3 regions of the Thioclava sp. IC9 genome follow, and region 1 is predicted to be linked to each of the others. Evidence: riboswitches for the same ligand, from Rfam matches in the RefSeq annotation. Region 1 holds a riboswitch; each other region holds the start of a gene.
The links. Region 1 has a riboswitch for thiamine pyrophosphate ahead of thiC (phosphomethylpyrimidine synthase ThiC). Riboswitches for the same ligand answer to the same signal wherever they lie in the genome.
Positions count from the first base shown of each region.

Region 2: another riboswitch for thiamine pyrophosphate. It lies ahead of thiB (thiamine ABC transporter substrate binding subunit); the one in region 1 lies ahead of thiC (phosphomethylpyrimidine synthase ThiC).
Region 3: another riboswitch for thiamine pyrophosphate. It lies ahead of thiM (hydroxyethylthiazole kinase); the one in region 1 lies ahead of thiC (phosphomethylpyrimidine synthase ThiC).

Region 1 covers NZ_NBNX01000010.1:17,397-24,892, forward strand. Annotated here, with positions in the region: gene B6V76_RS18265 (thiamine phosphate synthase) at 1-191, opposite strand, end outside; gene B6V76_RS18270 (thiazole synthase) at 191-958, opposite strand; gene thiS (sulfur carrier protein ThiS) at 960-1,157, opposite strand; gene B6V76_RS18280 (FAD-dependent oxidoreductase) at 1,126-2,094, opposite strand; gene thiC (phosphomethylpyrimidine synthase ThiC) at 2,091-3,887, opposite strand; TPP riboswitch at 4,002-4,122, opposite strand; gene B6V76_RS18290 (S8 family peptidase) at 4,206-6,572, opposite strand; gene B6V76_RS18295 (5-formyltetrahydrofolate cyclo-ligase) at 7,006-7,496, shown strand, end outside.
Region 2 covers NZ_NBNX01000005.1:34,937-42,432, reverse strand. Annotated here, with positions in the region: gene B6V76_RS20265 (I78 family peptidase inhibitor) at 1-67, opposite strand, end outside; gene B6V76_RS13800 (I78 family peptidase inhibitor) at 73-441, opposite strand; gene B6V76_RS13795 (S-(hydroxymethyl)glutathione dehydrogenase/class III alcohol dehydrogenase) at 515-1,645, shown strand; gene B6V76_RS13790 (ATP-binding cassette domain-containing protein) at 1,772-2,467, opposite strand; gene B6V76_RS13785 (thiamine/thiamine pyrophosphate ABC transporter permease ThiP) at 2,451-4,013, opposite strand; gene thiB (thiamine ABC transporter substrate binding subunit) at 3,989-4,981, opposite strand; TPP riboswitch at 5,018-5,122, opposite strand; gene B6V76_RS13775 (DUF4139 domain-containing protein) at 5,296-6,897, shown strand; gene B6V76_RS13770 (hypothetical protein) at 6,929-7,496, opposite strand, start outside.
Region 3 covers NZ_NBNX01000002.1:496,034-503,529, reverse strand. Annotated here, with positions in the region: gene B6V76_RS07895 (2-dehydro-3-deoxy-6-phosphogalactonate aldolase) at 1-347, shown strand, start outside; gene B6V76_RS07890 (SMP-30/gluconolactonase/LRE family protein) at 344-1,198, shown strand; gene B6V76_RS07885 (PQQ-binding-like beta-propeller repeat protein) at 1,341-3,047, opposite strand; gene B6V76_RS07880 (cytochrome c) at 3,091-3,546, opposite strand; TPP riboswitch at 3,857-3,951, shown strand; gene thiM (hydroxyethylthiazole kinase) at 4,013-4,801, shown strand; gene thiE (thiamine phosphate synthase) at 4,798-5,412, shown strand; gene thiD (bifunctional hydroxymethylpyrimidine kinase/phosphomethylpyrimidine kinase) at 5,409-6,212, shown strand; gene tenA (thiaminase II) at 6,209-6,880, shown strand; gene B6V76_RS07855 (hypothetical protein) at 6,992-7,204, opposite strand.

The sequences.
Region 1 (7,496 bases):
GCCTCTTGCCAATAGTCGTTCACCACAAGCTGCGCGCCGTGGCGGGCGCAGACATCCCGCGCCCGCGCAATCTGGCGGCGGGTCTCGGCGGGCGGGACGTCCTTGAGCCGCAGCTGCACCAGCCGGACGCCCTGCGGCACCAGACGCTCCAGCTGCGCGACATTCGAGGTGATCAGGTAGAACCGCTCCATCACATCAACTCCGCCAGCCCCAGAACCGGGGTCGAGGGCACGGCCATGTCGCGCCGCTCCATCGGATCGGCAAGATGCCCCGCGCGGCCCGCCTGCACCGCGAGCGCCATCGCGCGTGCCATGCCGACCGGGTCGCCGGCTTTCGCCACAGCGGTGTTCAAGAGCACCCCGTCCATCCCCAGCTCCATCGCCTGCGCCGCATCCGAGGGTCGCCCGACCCCCGCATCGACGATCAGCGGCAGGGTCGGGAAATGCGCCCGCATCGCGCGCAGCGCATCGGGGTTGCGCAGCCCCTGCCCCGAACCGATCGGCGCGCCCCATGGCATCAGCACCTCGCACCCGGCCTCCAGCAACCGCTCGCCGACGACCAGATCGTCGGTCGTGTAGGGAAAGACCTTGAAGCCATCGCGCGCGAGGGCCCCCGCCGCCTCGACGAGCGCGAAGACATCGGGTTGCAGCGTGTCGGCATGGCCGATCACCTCCAGCTTGATCCAATCGGTGCCGAAGACCTCGCGCGCCATCCGCGCGGTGGTGACGGCCTCCTGCGCGGAATGGCAACCCGCGGTGTTGGGAAGCACCCGCATCCCGGTCTCGCGCAGCATGTCCCAGAACTGCGTGCCCGCGCCGTCCGTGGCCTCGCGGCGCAGGCTTACGGTGATGACCTCGCAGCCGCTGGCGCGGATCGCCTCGCACAAGATCGCGGGCGAGGGATATTGCGCCGTGCCCAGAAGCAGCGCCGAGGTGAGTTCGGTGTCATAGAGTTTCATCTCAGCCTCCCTGCATCGGCGCGAGCACTTCGAGCCGGTCGCCCTCGGCAAGCCGCGTGTCCGCGCGGTTGGCCCGGGGCACGAACTGTCCGTTCAGCGCGGTGGCGATGGCGGGATTGGCAAAGCCCAGCTCCGCCAGCGCGGCTGCGAGGTCCTGCGCGGCAATCTCATGCGGTTTCGCGTTGACGATGATCTGCATCGGAGCCCTCCGGAAAGAAATGTTGCGTGACACGGGCCGCCATCGCAGGCGCAAGCAGGAAGCCGTGGCGATAAAGCCCGTTGAGATGAAGCGTCCCGCCGTGCCTCTCGAGGCGGGGCAGGTTGTCGGGATAGGCCGGGCGCAGCCCTGCCCCGGTCTCGATCACGCTCGCCTCGGCAAAGCCGGGATGCAGCGTGAAAGCGGCGCTGAGCATTTCGGTCAGCGAGCGCAGCGTAATCGGGCGCGTCGCGGCGCTTTCGATCATCGTCGCGCCAATCATGTAGACGCCCTGCCCGCGCGGCACGAGATAGAGCGGGATGCGCGGGTGCAGCAGACGCAGGGTGCGGGTGATCTCGACCTCCGGGCAGTGCAGGATGGCCATCTCGCCGCGCACCGGGCGCAGGTCGGGCAGGTCGGCGGCAAAGCCGGTGCAATCGAGATCCACCTGCGCGGGGGCCTTGGTTCCCAGCTCAATATCGACCCCGGCGTCACGCGCGGCCCGCGCCAGATCGCGCAGCGCGCGGCGCGGGTCGAGATGCGCCTCGTCCACGAAATACAGCCCGCGTGCGAACCGCCCCGCGAGGGACGGCTCCATCTCGGTGATCGCCGCCTGATCGAGCGTGCGATGGCCCGAGGTGCGGCGGGCGAAGCGCGTCAGTTCCGCACTGTCGCGCGGTGGGGCGAGGACCAGCGTGCCGCGCCGCGTGACCGGCGTGATCTCGGCCCACCAGTCTGCCGCGCGCGCGCCCAGCGTGACCACCGCCTCCTCGGCGCTTTCGGCTTCGCACCACGGCGCCAGCATCCCGCCCGCATAGCGTGACACGCTGCCCGCCCCGATCTCCTCTGCCGCCTCGAAGACCCGCACCGCAGCCCCGGCGCGCGCCAGTTCGAGCGCCGAGGACAGCCCCGCGAGGCCGCCGCCTGCGATGGTGATCATTCGCCCGATCCCTTGAGGGGCACATAAAGCTCCCCGCCTTCGCGGAACTTGGCGGCCATGCTCTCCATCCCCTCTTTCTGCGCCTCGGCGCGGATGTCGTGCGAAATCCGCATCGAGCAGAATTTCGGCCCGCACATGGAGCAGAAATGCGCGACCTTGTGCGCCTCTTTCGGCATCGTCTCGTCGTGGAATTCGCGGGCGGTATCGGGGTCGAGCGAGAGGTTGAACTGGTCTTCCCAGCGGAACTCGAAACGCGCACGGCTCAGCGCATCGTCGCGCCGCTGCGCCCCGGGCAGCCCCTTGGCCAGATCGGCGGCATGGGCGGCGATCTTGTAGGTGATCACGCCGGTCTTCACGTCGTCGCGGTCGGGCAGGCCCAGATGTTCCTTCGGCGTGACGTAGCACAGCATCGCGCAGCCGAACCAACCGATCATCGCCGCCCCGATCCCCGAGGTGATGTGGTCGTAACCCGGCGCGATATCCGTGGTCAGCGGACCGAGCGTGTAGAACGGCGCTTCGTGGCAGCACTCCAGCTGCTTGTCCATGTTCTCCTTGATCTTGTGCATGGCCACATGACCGGGCCCCTCGATCATCACCTGACAGTCCTTCGCCCAGGCGATCTTCGTCAGTTCGCCCAGCGTCTCCAGCTCGGCAAATTGCGCAGCGTCATTGGCATCCGCGATCGAGCCCGGCCGCAGCCCGTCGCCGAGGCTGAACGAGACGTCGTAGCGGCGGCAGATGTCGCAGATCTCTTCGAAATGCTCGTAGAGGAAGCTCTCCTTGTGGTGATGCAGGCACCATTTCGCCATGATCGAGCCGCCCCGGCTGACGATCCCGGTCACGCGCTCCACCGTCATTGGCACCATGTGCAAACGCACCCCTGCATGGATCGTGAAGTAGTCGACGCCCTGCTCGGCCTGTTCGATCAGCGTGTCGCGGAAGACCTCCCATGTCAGGTCCTCGGCGATCCCGTTCACCTTCTCCAGCGCCTGATAGATCGGCACGGTCCCGATCGGCACGGGGCTGTTTCGGATGATCCATTCGCGGGTGTTGTGGATGTTGCGCCCGGTCGAGAGGTCCATCACCGTGTCGGCGCCCCAGCGGATCGCCCAGACAAGCTTGTCGACCTCTTCCTCCATCGAGGAGGTGACGGCGGAAGTGCCCATATTGGCGTTGATCTTCACGAGGAAATTGCGCCCGATAATCATCGGCTCGGATTCCGGGTGGTTGATATTGGCCGGAATGATCGCGCGGCCCGCTGCGATCTCGTCGCGCACGAAATCCGGCGTCACGTAATCGGGCAGGTTTGCACCCCAGTCCTGCCCGTCGCGCGGTCCCACGTCCTCGCGCAACTGGTTCTCGCGGATCGCGACGAACTCCATCTCGGGCGTGATGATCCCGGCGCGGGCGTAGGCCAGCTGCGTTACCGCGCGGTCGCCCTTGGCCCGCATCGGTTGCCGCCTGACCGGGAATTCCGGCGTCAGCCGCGCCCCTTGGGCAAAGCCGTTATCCTCGGGTCGGACATCGCGCCCGGTATATCTCTCGACATCGCCGCGCGCCTCGATCCATGCCCGGCGCAGCGGCGCGAGACCGGCATTGATATCGGTCGTGACCTCGGGGTCGGTGTAAGGGCCCGAACTGTCATAGACCGGCAGCGGTGCTTCCCCGGCAGTGGGGTGCACGGCGATCTCGCGCATCGGCACGCGCAGACCTTCATGCAAAGCGCCCTCGACGTAGATCTTGCGCGACGCCGGCAGCGGACCGGTGGTGATCTTGGGGTTGGGAATGTTCATCGTTTCGGTGCTCCTCAAGCATTCGATCTCAAAGGACACCAATTGAGAGACGCTTGGGAAACCAAAGGCCGAACGGCCTTTTGTCATGGCTCGCAACGAGAGAAAGACTCTTCCCGGTCTGCTCGCCTAGCTTCCTACGCCAGTATCAACTGGGTCAGGTTCAAAGGGTCGCGTCACCGGGTTTTCACCCTGTCAGCCTCTCAGTCCCCTAAGCGGGACTCCCCTGCGTGATCCTGTTGTAGGAGCGAAGTGCGAACCTGGCAAGGCGCGTCCGCGTGGCATCCGGCGGTCGTGATCGGCGCGCCCGGCGTCAGCGGTTCAAAAGCGCGCCGTCCATCCCAGCGAAACCCCCACCGCGGAACGCTTCCCGGGTTCGTAGACAAGCCCCGCGCCGAGACGACCGATCCCCGCCGTGCGCGAATAGCCGAACTGAAGGTCGGGCTGAGGTGCTGCGCTTTCGATATTCACCGAGGAGGTCGTCATCACCACCTTGTCGGAGCGCGTGTTTCCGACGGCGGCCCCGACGGCGGTCGGCACGCTCATCGTCATCTTGCCCGAGGCAAGCGAGATCGGCGTCGAAATCCCGATGGAGACACGATCATCGCCGGACAGAAACCCTGTCTTGCTCAGGCCCACGGCATAGGCGTTCGAGTGCAGCCCGCTGCCGGAGCGAAGCAAACCGTCTCCGGAGAAGTTCGAACTGCCATTGGCCGCGGTGAACGCGAGAGAGGTGCCGTCACCGAGGGCGACGTTCATGCCGAGCTGAACGAAGCGGGTATCGCTGGACAGGCCGCCACCGAACGCGCCGCCCACCGAGGTTCCCAGGAAGCCGCCGTCTTCATGCAGGCTGCCGACGGTCATCGAGAGCTTGCCAACGCCAAACCGGGCACTGAGCGAGCCGGCGATGTAATGCGAGGTGATATCTCCAGCCCCGCCGCCTGCCTGCGAAATCGACGCCGACAGCCCGTCGCCGAGGCCGATTTCGTAATGCAGCGCGGATGTGGCATCGAAAGATTTCAGGTATGGCGCGGCCATCGCGGCGCTGTCGACCCAGCCTGTTCCGGCAATCGCAGAACCGTCGCCGCGCGACAGTGACAAGGTGCCGGTGCCCGCGCTCAGATTGATCGCATCCGTCCGTCCCATCGCGAAGGCTTCCGTCGCGGCTCGGGCGGCGCTGGCATCCGCGTAATCCGCCACGAAGCTGCTGGTCGGCACATGATAGCCCCGATCATAGGCATCGGTGACGATCATCCGCTGGTTGGAGAGCGTCGCGCGCAGGGCCCCGGCGACGCCGCGGCTTGCGCTGATCGCGCTTCGGGCGGCAGGCACGGAGGGGCCGTCGAGAGAGCTGGTCGTCTCGACCTTCAGCGTCCCGGCAGGTGCCTGTGCCTGCCGCAGATTGAGCTCTCCCCAGCCATAAACCGGGTCGATTCCGACCGCGCCGAGATCGGTCGCGCTGGTCTCGAGGATCTGCACGATTTGCTGACCTGTCAGCTCGGGGAATTCGCTCTTGAGCACCGCGACCGCGCCGGTGACATAGGGCGTCGCCATGGAAGTCCCGCTCATGTAGGCGTAATCGCCGCCGAGATCGCTCGGATAGGTCGAGAGGATGCTCACGCCGGGCGCCGCGAGGCAGTAATTCATCGCCTCGCCGCAGCGGTTGGAAAAGCTCGCGATCTGATGGTTGTTGTCGACGGCCACGACGCCGAGGATCGAGCCGTCCATTTCCGGGAAGTATTCCGGCAGGCCGGCCATCACGCTGGGATTGGCGCCGCCGTCGTTACCCGCGGCGAACACGCTGACCATGCCCGCTTTCGCGGCTGCATCGAGCGCGTCGATCGTGGCCGATCCGAGCTGCAGACGGATCTGGTCGGCGCTCGAAAACTGGTCGATCGTAAGCGTCTTGTCCGTGCTGTCCACATAGGACCAGCTGTTGTTCATCGAGGCGGCCCCGGCCTTGACCGACCGCGTGATCGCATCCGCATAGCTGCCCGCAGGCACCGAGCCTCCGACGCCTTTCAGGATCATCAGCTTGGACCCCCAGGCGATCCCCTCGATCCCCTGCCCGTTCTGCACACCGGCGATGACCCCGGCCACGTGCGTGCCGTGCCCGTCCCTGTCGGTGACATCGGAACTGTTGTCGAAATAGCTGTAGGAGAGGGCACCATCGATATTGTCGGCGAGATCGGGATGGGTCACATCCGCCCCGGTGTCGTAGACCGACACGAGTGTGCCGAGCCCGTAGGCCCCTTCAGCATAACGATACGCCGCCTCGGTCTGAGCGAGACCGCCGCTCGCGTAATATTCCTTGGTCTCGAAGCTGCTGACGCTGCCGCCGGTCCCAAGACGCGGCGCAATGCCCGGCGATGGCGGCTGTGTGTCGCTCGCGCCCGAAGAACCCGAGGAACCTCCGCCGCCCGCCCCCGCAGCCGCGGCCAGCCCCACCGCACCGAGACCCAAGAGAAGCAGCATGCTGTTGGAGCCGGTCACCGTAGTGGAATTCGCGGCGATTCCCTGCGAAGAGATGTCGGCCGCGCCGGGCGCCGCGGGACGGTCCTGCACCAGCCCGTAGGAGACTGTTGCACGACCTGCCAGCCGGATGTGCTCGCTGAGGTCCCGCGCATGGGCCGGGGTCACGACAAGCGACGACAAAGCCGTCGCCGCCAGAAAGTATCCGCCTTTCATCAAAAGCCCTTTCGCTGAAAATTCAGCCCGTTGAGAGGATATTCCGGTCATCTTTGCCTGCATGGGAGCTGCGTTCCTGTACGTCCCCACGCGCGTCGACAGCGCCTGTTTCCGGTGCCAATCCAACACGTCGGGATTTGTTGACGGCGATCTATCGCGCCACCGAGAACTCGTAAGGGGGGTCACTTTGAGGCGAACGAGGTGCCGACGATCCTTCGCCGAATGTCCCGATGTCGCCTTCGCGAACGCCTTATGACCGAAATCGCGAAAGGGTGCCTGTCGGAAAAACGCCGAACACGAATAATTGAAGCCCGTCGCCAGTGGTCAGCAGGTCTGAACGGTGCCCTTCCGGCGCGGTCGCCGCGAGGCGTGCTTGAAAATCCGGCGCGCGGGTCCGACTATCGAGGGCGCAGCACGCAGGGATGGCTTGACGATGGAAGAGGACAGCGCCGGAGGCAGCCCCGCCTGCTTCGCCCATCTGCTGGTCGACGGACACCCCCTCGATCCCGAGACCGCCCGCGACGTGGCGCGGTTCAGACGGGCCGAGCGCGCGCGGCTGCTCAAGTTACGCACCCTGTGCGCGGACGATCGAGAGCGCGCGACCGCCTGCCTGATCGAAGGTCTCGACCGGCTCGTCGCCCCCCGAGCGGGCCAGACCGTCGCCGTCTACTGGCCGATCAGGGGCGAGCCGGACCTGCGGTCGTGGATGTGCAGGGTCCACGAGGCGGGGACGCAGATCCTGTTGCCCGTCGTCACCGCGAAAGATGCGCCGCTGGAATTCCACACTTGGAGCCCGGACTGCCGGATGGCGCGCGGCATCTGGAACATCCTCGTGCCGGCTTCTGGCGAACCCAGACGCCCGGACGTGGTAATCGCGCCGCTCGTGGGTGTCGACGAGACCCTTCACCGCCTCGGCAACGGCGG
Region 2 (7,496 bases), on a different contig from region 1:
CCGCCAACCCGAACGCTGCGACCCCTAACGTGACAATGAGCCCGATCCGCGCCCTGCCGCGCTCCATCAGGCTCACCCGCAATCGATGTTGTAAACGTTCCCGCGCGAGTCGAGACGAAACACGACGCGCTGCGGGTTGTAGACCTGATCCTCGACGCCGCGCCATTCGACGATGCGATAGGGTTTGGTAATCCCGAGCGTCCGGATCTGCGCCGCCGGCTGACCCAGAACCGAGGTATATTTCACCGCCCCGCAAGTGTCGGGCTCACGCTCCTGCAAACCGCCCTTCGTGACGCTCACCGGGGGGGTGACATAGGGCGCGGGCGCATAGGGCTGGGGCGCGGGGTATGCCCCATCGGTGGGTGTCTCGCTCATCGGACCGGCGGGGTCGCAGGCCGCAAGCGCCAGCATCGACCCCATGACGAAAAATCGTTTCAACATGTCGCACCCTTCATTGCATTGGCCGCGCCGATAACGCAGGCTCTCTCCGAATTTATACAAGGAGTATGCGCTTATGAGAACCCGTGCCGCAGTCGCGCTCGAAGCGGGAAAACCGCTCGAAATCATGGAAGTGGAACTGGACGGCCCGAAAGCGGGCGAAGTGCTCGTCGAAATCAAGGCAACCGGTATCTGCCACACGGACGAATTCACCCGCTCTGGCGCCGATCCCGAAGGCATCTTCCCGACCATCCTCGGCCATGAGGGTGCGGGCGTCGTGCTCGAAGTCGGCGAAGGTGTCACCACGCTGAAGCCGGGCGACCACGTGATCCCGCTCTACACGCCGGAATGTCGCGAATGCCCGTCCTGCCTGTCGGGCAAGACGAACCTCTGCACCGCGATCCGCAACACGCAAGGTCAGGGCCTGATGCCGGACGGTACGACGCGCTTCAAGATGCTCGATGGCACGCCGATCTATCACTACATGGGCTGCTCGACCTTCGCGAACCACACCGTGATGCCCGAGATCGCGCTCGCCAAGGTCCGTGACGACGCGCCGTTCGACAAGATTTGCTATATCGGCTGCGGCGTCACCACCGGCATCGGCGCGGTGATCAACACTGCAGGCGTCGAGATCGGCTCGACCGCCGCCGTCTTCGGCCTCGGCGGGATCGGTCTGAACGTGATCCAGGGCCTGCGCATGGCGGGCGCCGATATGATCATCGGCGTCGATCTGAACGACGCGAAAGAGGAAATGGCGCGCAAGTTCGGCATGACCCATTTCGTGAATCCCTCGAAGCTCGACCACTCGGTCACGCAGGAAATCATCAACCTGACCAAGACCGAGCGCGACCAGATCGGCGGCGTGGATTACTCCTTCGACGCAACCGGCAACGTGAACGTCATGCGCGACGCGCTCGAGTGCTCGCATCGCGGCTGGGGCGTTTCGGTCATCATCGGCGTCGCACCCGCGGGCGCGGAAATCTCCACCCGCCCGTTCCAGCTCGTCACGGGCCGGACATGGAAAGGCACCGCTTTCGGCGGCGCCAAGGGCCGCACCGATGTGCCGAAATTCGTCGAATGGTACATGAACGACAAGATCGAGATCGACTCGATGATCACCCACACGATGCCGCTCGAAGACATCAACAAGGCCTTCGATCTGATGCATGCGGGCGAGTCGATCCGCTCGGTCGTGATCTACTGACCCCAAGGCCGGGGGCGCTGCCCCCGCCCCCCCCCGGGATATTTGAACAAGCCCGAAGCGCAGACCGTTTCGGGCTTGTTCAAATATCCCCGGGTGAATTCGCGCCAGCGAAGAGGGGCAGAGCCCCTACTCTCCTAGATAGTCCCGTAGCACGGGCGGCGGATCGTCGAGAAGCGGCCCGGTCGCTTGCGGCGCATGGGCGCGGCCCTCGGCCACCAGAACCGTCTGCGGGCAGAGCGCACGCGCATCCTCGGGATCGTGGCTGACCATCAGGACCGTCGTGCCCTGTTCGCGGGCGATCCCGGTCACCAGAGCCAGCATCTCGGATTTCAGCGCCGGGCCAAGGGCTGCGAAAGGCTCATCCAGCAGCAGGATCGGGCGACCGCGGAGCAACGTCCGCGCCAGGCCCGCGCGGCTTTGTTGCCCACCCGACAGCGCGCCGGGTTTGCGTTTCTCCATCCCTTCGAGCCCGACGCGGGCCAGCGCCGACTCGATCCGGGCGCGATCGGTGGCGTCGATCTTGCCTTTCGGGTTCAAGCCGAGCGCGAGGTTGGTCTCCAGCCGCAGATGCGGGAAGAGGTTCTGATCCTGAAACAGGATCGAGAGCGGACGCTCGCCGGGCGGCGCCGCGGTGATGTCCTCGCCGCACCAGAGCACCCGCCCCCGGGTCGGCCCAAGAAACCCCGCAAGTACCGAGAGCAGCGTCGACTTGCCCGCCCCCGAGGGCCCGATCAGCGCGACCCGCGCGCCGGCCAGGATCGTGAAATCGGCTTCGAGGCGGAAATCGCCCTGTTCGATCAGAAGCTTATCGAGGGTCAGCATAATGCCCCGCGCGGTCGAGCGCCCAGAAGAGCGCGAAAGTGAGGATCAGCAGCAGGCTCGCAGCGCCCGCCGCCTGATCCATGCGATAAGAGCCCATGAGCTGGAAAAGCGCCAGCGGAAGGGTGCGGGTCTGGCCATCCGAGAACAGCGTGATGACGCCCAGATCGCCCATCGAGAAGGCCGCGGCCAGCCCCGCCGAGAACCCCAGCGGCCGGGCAAGGCGCGGAACCGTCAGCAGACGAAGCCGGGCAATGCCGCGCAGCCCGAGCGAGGCGGCGAGCCGGTCGTAATCGGCCTGCAGCGTGCGGATCTCGGGCATCAGGATGCGGGTCGCAAAAGGCACCGATAGCGCGGCGTTGGTCAGCAGCACCATTGGCAGCGCGAGGCTCGTCGGGTTCACGAAGGGCCGCGCGATCAGGAAGGCGCCGGTGCCCATCACGAGGCTCGACGCTGTCATCGGCAGCATCGCCGCGATCTCCGCCCAGCGCTGCCGGGTCGCCACCAGTGCGAGCGGCAGGGCGATGGCGAGCGTCACAACCGTGGAGAGCAGCGCGATCACCAAAGAGGTCAGCGTCGCGGGCCAGACCATCTCGGGCAGGTTGGCCACCGCCGGGATGCCCCGGGCGAAAACGGTGCCGATGGGAAGCAGCAGGAAGGCGCTTGCGAGCCCGATCGCGAGCGCGTCGAAGAGCGCACGCCCTATCCCGCCGGACAGCTGCGGGATCGGCGCGGCGCGGCGGTCATGCCCCGCGCCGAAACTCGACGGCAGGGTGGCGCGCGCCGCGATCAGCAGCGCCGCGACCGAGATCGCGACCTGCACCAGCGCAAGGCTCGCCGCGCGGCCCATGTCGAAATCGAAGCGGAAGGCCTGATAGATCGCCAGCTCCACCGTGGTCGCGCGCGGCCCGCCGCCAAGGGTCAGGGCCACCGCGAAGGACGTCAGGCAGACGAGGAAGATCGCGAGGAACGCCCCGGGCAACACGCTGCGCAGCATCGGACGTTCAAGGTGACGCGTGACCTCCGCAGGGCCGAAGCCGAGGGTCGCGGCAAGGCGAAACCGCTCGGCCGGGATCGCCTCCCAGCCGTGCAGGATCATCCGGGTCGCAAGCGGCAGGTTGAAGAAAACATGGGCCACGATGACGCCCTGCGCGCCGTAGATCGAAATCGGATCGATGCCGAGCGGGGCGAGGGCCGCATTGACCAGCCCGCGCCGCCCGAAGACCGCGATCAGCCCGAAGACCGCGACGATCACCGGCAGGATGAAGGGAGCCCCCAGGAGCGAAATCAGCAGTCCGCGCCCGGCGAAGCGGCGGCGATGCAGCGCACGGGCGACCGGCACCGCCAGCGCGCAGGAGATCAGCGCCGAGGCCGCCGCCTGCCAGAGCGTGAAGCGGATCGCGGCGAGATCGGTTTCGCGCAAGCCGGTCAGCCCGCCTGCCCGGAGCGCGACTGCCGCCAAAGTGCCAAGGACAAGCGCGGCCAAAGCCGCACCCGCCAGCACCGCCCAGATGGGCGTGCCTCTTATCTGGAGAAGGCGCGTTGCCATTCGTCCAGCGCCGGACCGCGCAATTTCTCGGCCTCGGCCTCACCCAGGTAGAGCGTCTTGTCGGGCATCGGGAGTTTCTGGAACACCTCAGGCAGCTGATCGTGGGGCAGTTTCGCCGGGAAGGACCAGTTCGCCGTCGCGATCATGCCTTGGAAATCGGGGCTCAGCACGTAATCCATGAATTTCTGCGCCAGCTCGGGATGTTTCGAGGTCTTGAGCTGCGCGACCAGTTCGGGGGTGAAGTAATGCCCCTCGGGGAAGATCGCCGCAGCCTTGCTGTCGTCCTCCTCGGCCATGATGTGATAGGCGGGCGAGGTGACGTAGCTGAGCACCATATCCGCCTCGCCGTCGGTGAACATCCCGTAGGCCTCCGACCAGCCCGGCGTCACGGTCAGTACCTTGGGCGCGATCTTCGTCCACGCCTCTTCGGCCTTGTCGCCATAGATGTCCTTCACCCACAAGAGCAGCGACAGACCCGCGACCGAACTGCGCGGATCTTCGATGACGATCTTGTAGGCGTCGTCGGGCGCATCCAGCAAATCCTGGAAGCTCGTGGGCGGGTTCTTCAGCTTGGTCTTGTCATAGACGAAGGCCAGTTCAGACCAGTCGAAAGGCAGGAAGATCGGATCGTCCCATTTGACCGGCATGGTCAGGTCGGACGTGTCCTCGTTATGCGGGGCGAACAGGCCCGTGGCGCGCGCCTTCGCGGTCACGTCGGTGTTCAGACCGATCGCGACATCGGCGGAGGTCTTGTCGCCTTCGAGCAGGATGCGCGGCAGCACATCGCCCGCCACGAATTTCAGATCGCAATCGCAGGTCGCCTCGAACCCCTTCTCGATCGCGGGACCGGGGCCCCATTCGCTCGTGAAATAATCAGGCGCATAGACGGTGAGCACGGGCTTGTCCTCGGCCGCCGCCATCGTGGCGATCAGACTCAGGGCTCCCGCAAGCATCAGGTGGGTTTTCATGCCTCACTCCTTGGGCTTGCCGGGCGGAGTGGGGCCGGACTATCCGGCTACCTTCCCTCCGCCGGTCTTAACCGGTTCAGGTTCAACGGGTTCGCGTGGATCGCATCTCAGCCGGATCATCCGGCACCCCGAGGTAGGGCGCAACCTATGCGCGCGGGGCTTCGGACGCAAGGGCAAGCAGTCGTAGCCCCCCGACGCCTAGCACGAACGCTCTGGCGAGTTCCCGCCAGTGACGACCCGCGCCGGATTTCAATGGCTTGCAACTGCGCGCAGGCCGACGCAGGCTCGATCCGGAACGGATGTGGGAGGAACCGATGCGCATCACCCTGACGGCGGCCCTTATGGCCGCGACCGCCCTGCCCGCCTTGGCCGACACGATCGAGGCACCGGGCAAGATCACGGCCGTGACGCTCTTTCCGCAGGGCGCGCAGGTGGTGCGGCAGGTGGAGGTGAAGGCGCCCGAGGGCAGCCATGACCTGCTGGTTCCGGGGTTTCCCGAAGGCACCGACATCTCGACGCTGCGGGTGTCGGGTGACGGTGTGCAGATCGGCGCGGTGAGCCTGATCTCAGGGCGCGCGCCGGCGACCAGCGGAACCGAAAGCGCGGCGGTGAAGGCTGCGCGTGACCGGCTGGCCTCTGCAAAGGAAGCCCTTGCGGAAAAGGAAGACGCGGTGGCCGTGATCCGCGCCAAGGCGCAGGCCGCGCGCGACCAGATCACATATCTCAAGAACACCGACTCGCAGGTCACCGCGCCCGAACAGCTGCGCGCGCTGGCGCAGATGGTGGAGGATCAGATTCTCTCGGCCACCGAACGCGCAATCGCCGCCGAAGCGGAAGCGCGCCGCGCGGAAGCCGCGCTCGACCCCGCGAAAGAGGCGGTGAAGCAGGCGCGAGCGGCGCTCGATGCGCTGCTGAACCCGGCGAAAGATCGAGAGATGCTCAGCGCGAAGGTGCAGGGCTCGGGCACGCTGACGATCACCTCTTACGTTAACAATGCCGGGTGGCAGCCCTCCTATGATCTGCGGCTCGACCGAGACAAGGGCGCGGTGGATATGGAGCGCTTCGTCTCGGTCCATCAGGCCACCGGCGAGGACTGGCGTAACGTCGACCTGACGCTCTCGACCGCTCGCCCCGGCGGGCGCGCAGAGCCGGGCGAAGTCTATCCGCGCCTCGCGCACATCGGCGACCCGGATGCGCCGCCCGCACCGGTGCCGATGAAGCGCTCCCTCGCGGCATCGGGTGGCGCCGCCGCGCCGATGGCGGAAGCAGCGATCAGCGACCGCGCCGATCTTCAGATGCAGGGCGAAACGGTGACCTACCATTACCCGAGCGCGGTCGATCTGCGCGACGGGGTCGACGATCTCCGCCTGAGCCTCGATTCCAAGACCCTCCCGATGGAGGTCTTCGCCGAAGCCGCCCCGCTGACCGATCCGCAGGCCTATCGCGTGGCCGAGGGCAAGAACGAGACCGGCGAGATCCTGTTGCCCGGCCCCGCGAACCTCTATGCCGATGGCGCGCTGGTCGGCCAGTCGCATCTGCCGATGGTGGCCGCAGGGGATGACCTGACGCTGGGCTTCGGGCCGATCGAGGGCATTCGCGTGGACCGCCGGATGCCCGACACGATGGAGGGCGACAGCGGCTTCATCTCGAAATCCAATGAGCGCCGCGAAGTCGTCGAGATCGAGGTGAAGAACCTGACGGACAAAGGCTGGCCGATGCGGGTGATCGACCGGGTACCCTATTCCGAACAGGAAGACCTGAAAATCACCACCAAGGCGACCCCGCCCGCGAGCGAGACCGATTACGACCATCGCCGCGGCGTGCTCGCATGGCGCTTCGATCTGGGCGCGGACGAGACCAAGACGATCCGCACCGAGACCACGCTGAGTTGGCCCACCGACAAGGTGCTGCGCTAGGTCAGCGTAACGCAAAGGCCTCCGCGCGCGATCAGGCTGCGTTTCGCGGGTTCGCCGCAGCCCGCAGTTTCGCGAGCAACGCTGGCGACAGGCGCAGGAACCCGCGCGCGGGCGGTTCGGCCTTCGCCGCCTCGGGGGGATGTGTCTCTGCACTGCCGGTCTTTTCGGTCGCCTTGGACGCCTTCTCCTCCGGCACGGCTTGCGCCCCCGCCGCCTGCGCCGCGGCATACTCGGCGGCGGCGGCCTGTGCCGTCACCGTTTCCGCCGCGCCCTGCCCAGACCTCGCGCCGACGATCTTGGTGCGGCCGCCATCGTCCCCCGGAAACGGCGCGGCGAAGCGCAGCACCAACTCCGTCAGGCTCGGGCCGATCTCGTCGAGCAGCAACAGGAAGCGGTTCGTCGGCCAGGCATGCAGACCCAGCGCGCCCCCGCCCGCAAGCCGCAGCACGAAGCCCGCATCCCGCAGCCGATGTTGCAGATCGAACCAATCGCGCGCCTGATCCAGCGCCGCTTGCACCGCCGCCATTTCCGGCAGCGGCTCTTTCGTGGTGGAGGGGGCGGAGGTTGGCTCCTCCGCCAGCCCCTCCTGCAGGACGCGC
Region 3 (7,496 bases), on a different contig from region 1:
ACGTGATTGCCGCTTCCAAAGCCGCCGGTCTGCAGAGCTTTCCCGGCGTGATGACCCCGACCGAGGCCTTCGCGGCGCTCGCCGCAGGAGCGGACGGGCTCAAGCTGTTCCCGGGCGAGCTGATCGGCCCCGTGGGCTTGCGCGCAATGCGCGCGGTGCTGCCGCCCGAAGTGCCGCTCTTCGCGGTGGGCGGCGTCTCCGCCGAAAACATGGGCGAGTGGCATAAGGCCGGCGCTGCGGGCTACGGCATCGGCTCGTCGCTCTACAAACCCGGCGACAGCGTGGATACCGTAGCCGGAAAGGCCCGCGCGCTGGTCGCCCGCTATGACGAGGTCTGCACGGCATGAGCTACGAGATTTACGACGACCGCAACTGCTTTCTCGGCGAGGGCGCGCTCTGGCATCCCGAACGCGGCCAGCTGTTCTGGTTCGACATCCTCGCAGGGCGGCTGCTCAGCCGCGACGCGAGCGGGGCCCGCGAATGGAACATTGGGCAGATGGCCTCTGCAGCGGGTTGGGTCGATGCCGACACGCTGGTGATCTCCACCGAAACCGGGCTGCGCCGTTTCGACATTGCCTCGGGTGCGCATGAGCCGCTCGTCGCGATCGAGGCCGACCGCGACGACACCCGCTGCAACGATGGCCGCGCGGATCCGATGGGGGGATTCTGGGCCTCCACGATGGGCAGAAACGCGGAGACCGGCGCAGGTGCGATCTATCGCTATTTCGAGGGCACGGCGGAGCGGCTTTTCCCCGAAATCTCGATCCCCAATTCGATCTGTTTCGCCCCCGATGGAAGGCGCGCCTATTTCTCCGACACGCCGAAAGGCAAGATCATGACGGTCGCGCTGGATGCGCAAGGCTGGCCAGAGGGCGCGCCGGAGATTTTCGTCGATCTGAGCGCGGACGGCCTGAACCCCGACGGCGGGCTGACGGATGCCGAGGGCGCGCTCTGGAGTGCGCAATGGGGTTCGGGGCGGGTCGCGCGCTACCTGCCCGACGGGCGGTTCGACCGGGCGATCGAAGTCGGCGGACGGCACAGTTCCTGTCCGGCTTTCGGCGGGCCGGAGTTCAAGACGCTTTTTGTCACCACGGCGAAGGAAGGGATCGAGGAACCCGATGCCGCGCAGGGCCGGGTCTATTGCGCCCCCGCCGGAGTCGCTGGGCGGCCCGAGCCCGCGGTGCGCCTGCCCGGGTGATCGCGACGCTCCTGCCGCGCGAATCTCGTCGGCCGCGGGAGACGAGATAGCCGTTCAGGCGCCGGAAACTTTCTCTGCATAAAGGGCCGCGACGGATGCGTCGCGGCCCTGAATTTGAGGTTGAACGTGTTTTCGTGGCGGATCAGTCGAGCTTGAAGATCGCCACGACATCGCCGCGCGGGAAGCCGAGCTGGAAGTTGCCGCCGGCTGCGACCGCGACATATTGCTCGCCGTCGACCTGATAGGTGATCGGCGGTGCGTTGACGCCGGCACCAAGATTGAAGCTCCAGAGCTTCTCGCCCGATTTCGCATTGAAGGCGTCGAACATGCCGTTGCCCTCGCCGGTGAAGACCAAGTTCCCGGCCGTGGCGAGAACGCCGCCGATCATCGGCTGCGGCGCGTCGTAGCTCCACTCGACCTTGCCGGTGTTGACGTTCACCGCGTCGAGCACGCCGGTCTGCATCGCCTCGTCGCCCTTGACGTTCTTGAACGTACTGCCCAGCCGAAGCGTACCCGGCAGCGTCGTCGTTTCGCCATCGGTCGTGAAGTTCATCAACTGGTTCATTTCCATGACGTAGAACAGGTTGGTCTCCGGCGAGTAGGCCGGCGGCGACCATTCCGCGCCGCCATTGGCGCCCGGGAGAATCTTAACTCCGTCCTTGGTCGGCGGCGTGAACATGTTGTCCGACATCTTCACGAGCGGGTCCGACTTGCGGATCAGATCGCCGGTTTCGCGGTTCACCACATAGAGCCAGCCGACCTTGCCGGCCTCGCCCGCAGCGGGAACGACCTTGCCGTTGGAGTCCTTGGCGTCGAAGAGCACGACATTGCTGACGGCGTCGTAATCCCAGACGTCGTGCTTGACCTCCTGATAGTACCATTTGCGCTTGCCGGTATCGGCATCGAGCGCGACGATCGAGTCGGTATAGAGGTTGTCGCCTTTGCGGCTAGAGCCGTCGAGGTCGGGGTTCGGATTGCCGGTGCTGAAGATCACCATGTTTCGCTCCGGATCGATTGCGGGGGTCGTCCAGACCATGCCGCCACCGGACTTCCACGAGTCGCCCTCGAACGTGTCGGGATCCGTCGCGTGCCAGCGCCACACCTCCTCGCCCGACTTCGCATCGATCGCGGCGACGAAGCCGCGGATCGGCCATTCGCCGCCGGAACTGCCGACGATCACCTTGCCGTCATAGATTTGCGGCGCCATCGTTTCCGAGAACCCCGCTTGCGGGTCTGCGAGATTGGTCTTCCACACCTTTTTGCCTGTCTTGGCGTCGAGCGCGAGAAGATTGGCGTCGAGCGTCGCAATGTAGACCTTACCGTAACCCACGGCCACGCCCCGGTTCACCGGGCCGCAGCAGGTCTTGACCTGCGAGACGTCATAGGTCGTGCTCCAATACGTCTCGCCGGTTGCGGCATCGAGGGCCATGACCGTCATCTCGTTATCGACCATCGGTGTCGAGATATACATCACGCCATCGACGACGATCGGCGTGGTCTCGAAGCTGGCGACCTTTCCGGTCTGCACCAAGGCAACCGGGTGCAGTTTGTCGATATTGTCCGTCGTGATCTGGTCGAGTGGCGAATAGCGCTGATTGCTGTAGCTCCGGCCATGCAGCAACCAATCGGACTTGTTGCCCTTGGCGGATCGCATCGCGTTGTCGTCGACAGCGACATTCGCCGAAGCGGGAAGCTCCTTCATCTGGGCGCGGTTCGTGTCGCTCGTGCCCTGGATCTCGTCACTCTGCTTCGCGTGCGCAAGTGCCGGCAGGGCCGCCACGCATACGGACAGGATCAGAGGTCGGACGGCGCCTCGCGAGGTCGCGGTGAATGGTGGCAAATGTGCCATGTTCGGTCCTCCTCTCTTGAAATGATCAGCCGCGGCGGTCGGGTCAGTCGCAGGATGACTGCGACGAGTCCGGCAACGGCTGCAGGTCCATCGCATCGATCGCTTTCTGGTCGATCGCGCTGTCCCCGGGTTTGAAACCGTTCTTGCAAAGCAGATAGGCGAATGTCTGGAGATACTGCTTGTCGGTCAGCTCGCCCGGGTCATCCTTGGGCATGTGCTTCGCGATGAAGTCGTATAGTTGCTTGCCGGTCATGCCGCTGTAATCGAGGCTGTCGGCGAATTTCTTGCCCGCCAGTGCGGGGCCTGCATCCCCCATCAGATCGCTGCCATGACAATCGGCACAGTGCTTCTTGTACACGTCGTGGCCTGACGATGCCTGCTTGGATGTGAAGAGGGTCTGCTGGTCCGCAGAGCCCGGGTAGGCTGCGCTCGCGCAGAGGACAAGGGCGGTAACGAGGCCGGTCAGGGCCGTTCCGGAATGCGTGTCTAGACGTCTCATGCTAAAAAACCTCGCTCAATAATGCTGGGACGGAGCGGTGTGGGATATGGTTCCCCAACGGATGCAAGGTGCCTTTGTTCCATTCTGCTTTGCGGGCATCAGGCAGACGGGGCTGCACCGAGCATGTTTCGGATGGGAAAGCGGATCCGAAAACGACGCCGGTATCTTCGCTCTTTCCGGCCTGCCATATGACGGCGACCAGAACCGTTCCGCCGTTCACGGATATGCGCTGGATGCTGATCGCGGCGAAGCTGTGGGCGCCTCGTCTGACCCGGCTTGACGGGCGGCGCGAAGGCTGTCACCTCTCGGAGCGAAGCGACAGGGGCGCTCGGGCAACCGGGCTGAGACGAACCCTTAGAACCTGAACCGGATAATGCCGGCGGAGGGAGGCGCGTGAGACGGTCAGGCGCGTTCCCGCCTTTGCCCCCTCGCTCTTCTCCTGATGCCCGCAGCCAAGGAGAGAGCGATGGAAGATCCCGGACAATATCTCGCGGCGATGCGGCAGACCGCGCCGCTCGTTCACAACATCACCAATTACGTCGCGATGAACGTGATGGCGAATGTTCTGCTCGCCTCCGGCGCCTCGCCCGCGATGGTGCATGCGCGCGAGGAGGCGGCCGAGTTCGCCGGACTCGCGCAGGCGCTCAGCATCAATATCGGCACGGTGTCGCCGCCCTGGGCGGAGGCGATGGCGGCGGCGGCCAAGGTCGCGAGCGCGCAGGGAACCCCGTGGGTGCTAGACCCTGTCGCGGTCGGCGCGACGGATTATCGGCGAGCGCTCGGTGCGCGGCTCGTGGAACTGCGCCCGACGGCAATCCGCGGCAACGCGTCGGAGATCCTTGCGCTTGCGGGCGAGGCTGGCGCGGGGAAAGGGGCGGATTCCACTGAGAGTGTCGAGACCGCGGAAGGCGCCGCACGGGCCTTGGCCCGGATGAGCGGGGCCGTGGTTGCGGTGACTGGCGCGGTCGATTTTGTGACGGATGGGGAGCGCGCTGCGCGGGTCGCCAATGGCCATGCGATGATGCCGCGCGTGACCGCTTTGGGCTGTTCGCTGACCGGTCTGGTGGCTGCGTTTCTCGCGGGACAGCCTCGCTTCGAGGCGGTCGTCGCGGCGCTGGCTTATTTCGGGCTCGCCGGGGAGAGCGCCGGGGCGAGTGCCTCAGGCCCGGGAAGTTTTCAGGTCGCGTTCCTCGATGCGCTCTATGCGATCGACGCCGAGGCGCTGAGCGCCGGAGCTCGGATCGAATCCGCATGATGATCCCGTCCATCTGTTTCGTCACCGACCCGGCCGCCCCGCAGCCGGTGCTCGCGCAAGCCGTGGCCGCGGCACGGGGCGGTGCAGGCTGGGTGCAGCTGCGCGACAAGGTGCTCCCCGATGCGGAATTCGCCGCGCTGGCCCGGACGCTGGTCGAAGCGCTTGCCCCCTATGACGTGCCGCTGATCGTGAACGATAGGGTCGCGGTGGCCATCGAGATTGGGGCCGCCGGGCTGCATATCGGCCAGAGCGATGGCGACCCCGCCGCGATCCGCCGCCGGATCGGGCCCGACATGCTCCTAGGCCTCTCGATCGAGACCGAGGCGCAGATCGCCGCCGTTCCTCCCGGCATCGATTATCTCGGCGTCGGTCCGATCCATGCGACCGGCTCGAAGCCCGACCATGCCGCCCCGATCGGCCATTCAGGCTTTGCCCGGATCGTTTCGCGCACCGATCTTCCCTGCCTCGCGATCGGCGGGATCACTGCCACTGACGCGCCCGCAATCCGCGCGGCGGGCGGTGCCGGTCTCGCGGTGATTTCCGCCATCTCGCGTGCCCCTGACATGGCGCGCGCCACCCGAACCCTGCGCAACGCATGGAGCGACACATGATCCCCAATATTCTCACCATCGCGGGTTCCGACCCATCGGGCGGGGCGGGCATTCAGGCCGATATCAAGGCCATCTCCGCCAATGGTGGCTACGCGATGAGCGTGATTACCGCGCTGACCGCCCAGAACACGCGCTGCGTGCAGGCGGTGAGCCTGTGCGACACGGCGCTGATCGCAACTCAGTTGGCATCGCTGCGCGAAGACGTTCGTATCGACGCGATCAAGATCGGAATGCTGGGCGATGCCGCGATCATCGAGACTGTGGCCGAGAGGCTGACCGGGCTCGACTGTCCGGTAGTGCTCGATCCGGTGATGGTCGCGAAAGGCGGCGATCGGCTGCTGGCAGAGGCGGCGGTGACCGCGCTGCACAGCCTGCTGCCCCGGGCCGATCTGATCACGCCGAACCTGCCCGAGGCCGCCGATCTGCTGGGCTGCGCCGAGGCGACGCGCTTCGACGAGATGCGCGATCAGGCCCATGCGCTTCGCGAGCTCGGGCCGCGTGCGGTGCTGCTGAAGGGCGGTCATCTGCAAGGCGACCAAAGCCCGGATCTGCTGGTCACGGCGCAGGAAGAGCTCTGGCTTGACGCACCGCGCATCGCGACGCGCAACACGCACGGGACGGGCTGTACCCTGTCCTCGGCGCTGGCGACATGGCTCGGGGCAGGGGTGCCGCTCGCGGAGGCCACCCAGCGGGCGAAGGCGTATCTGAGCGCGGCGATTGCGGCAGCTGATCGGCTGACTGTCGGGTCGGGGCACGGGCCGGTGCACCATTTCCACGCATTCCAGGAGAAGAAGAAATGAGCTTCGCCCAAGACCTAGCGCAGGCGACCGCGCCGCTGCGCCGTCAGATCCATGACATGCCTTTCAATCGCGAACTGGCAGAGGGAAGCCTCGATCGGGAAACCTTCCAGGGCTACATCATTCAGGACGCACATTACCTCGAAGGCTTCGCCCGCGCGCTCGCGCTGGCCGCCGCCAAAGCCCCAGATGCGCCGACCGTGGCCCAGCTTGCGGGATCGGCGGCTGGAGCGATCGCCGTCGAGCGGGAATTGCACGCGCATTACATGGGGCTGTTCGGCGTCTCGGCGGAAGATTTCGCGCGGATCGAGCCTTCGGCGGCCTGCGATCATTACGTCTCTTTTCTGCTGCGCAGCGCTGCGATTGGCGATCTTCCCGAAGCGGTGGCGGCCTTGCTGCCATGTTTCTGGATCTATCGCGATATCGGTCGGGAGATCGCGCAGGTCAACGGCGCTGAAAATCCCTATGCGGCCTGGATCGCGACCTATTCCGGAGAGGCGTTCGATCAGAGCGTGACGCGGATGCTGGAGCTGACGGACAGGCTGGGCGCGATTGCAGACGCGCCCGCGCGAGCCCGGATGCACCGCGCCTTCGCGCGGAGTTGCTGGCATGAATGGCGGTTCTGGGACAGCGCCTATCGCGGCGAAAGCTGGCAGCAGCCTGCCGCTTGAGGCGCGAACCGAAAGGGGGCGCCTTCGTCGGCTTCCGGTCCTTGCCGCTCGCCGGTTTCGCGCGCCTCGATCGCCTGTCGGGCGTCGATGGCGGGGCCGGATTTGCGAGGCTCAGGATTTGTGCTCGTCGCTTTCCTCGCTGGTTTCCCCGTCGGTTTCCTCGACGGCCGCGGTCTCGTTGTAGTCATTGGGATCGAAATCTTCGGGGTCGAAGGCCTCCTCCTCCTCGGAGATGCCGGTCACGTAGGAGGTTCCGGTCTCCTCATCGAAGATCAGGCCGTAATTCGCACGTCCCTTCGATTTGTAACGCAGGAACTCGTGCACGCCCGCGTAAATGGCGATGAAGAGGAACGGCAGAAGGATCAGGGCAGCAAGTAACTGGGCGTTGATAGCGGACCTCGTTCAGGCTGTTTGGCAAAGGCGGATTGTCTGCGGCGCCTTGGGTCAATCTAGCAGCATGTTGGCCTAATCCGGATGTGGATCCAACAACTTGGCCACCCGATGCGAACGTCATTTCGAAAATAATCTGGTCTATCGTGGGGCGACGTCAAGCGTTGGCGCGGGTTGGGCGCCGGCACGAAGTCTCTTACCCGGGGCGTTCGACCGGCTGCGATCT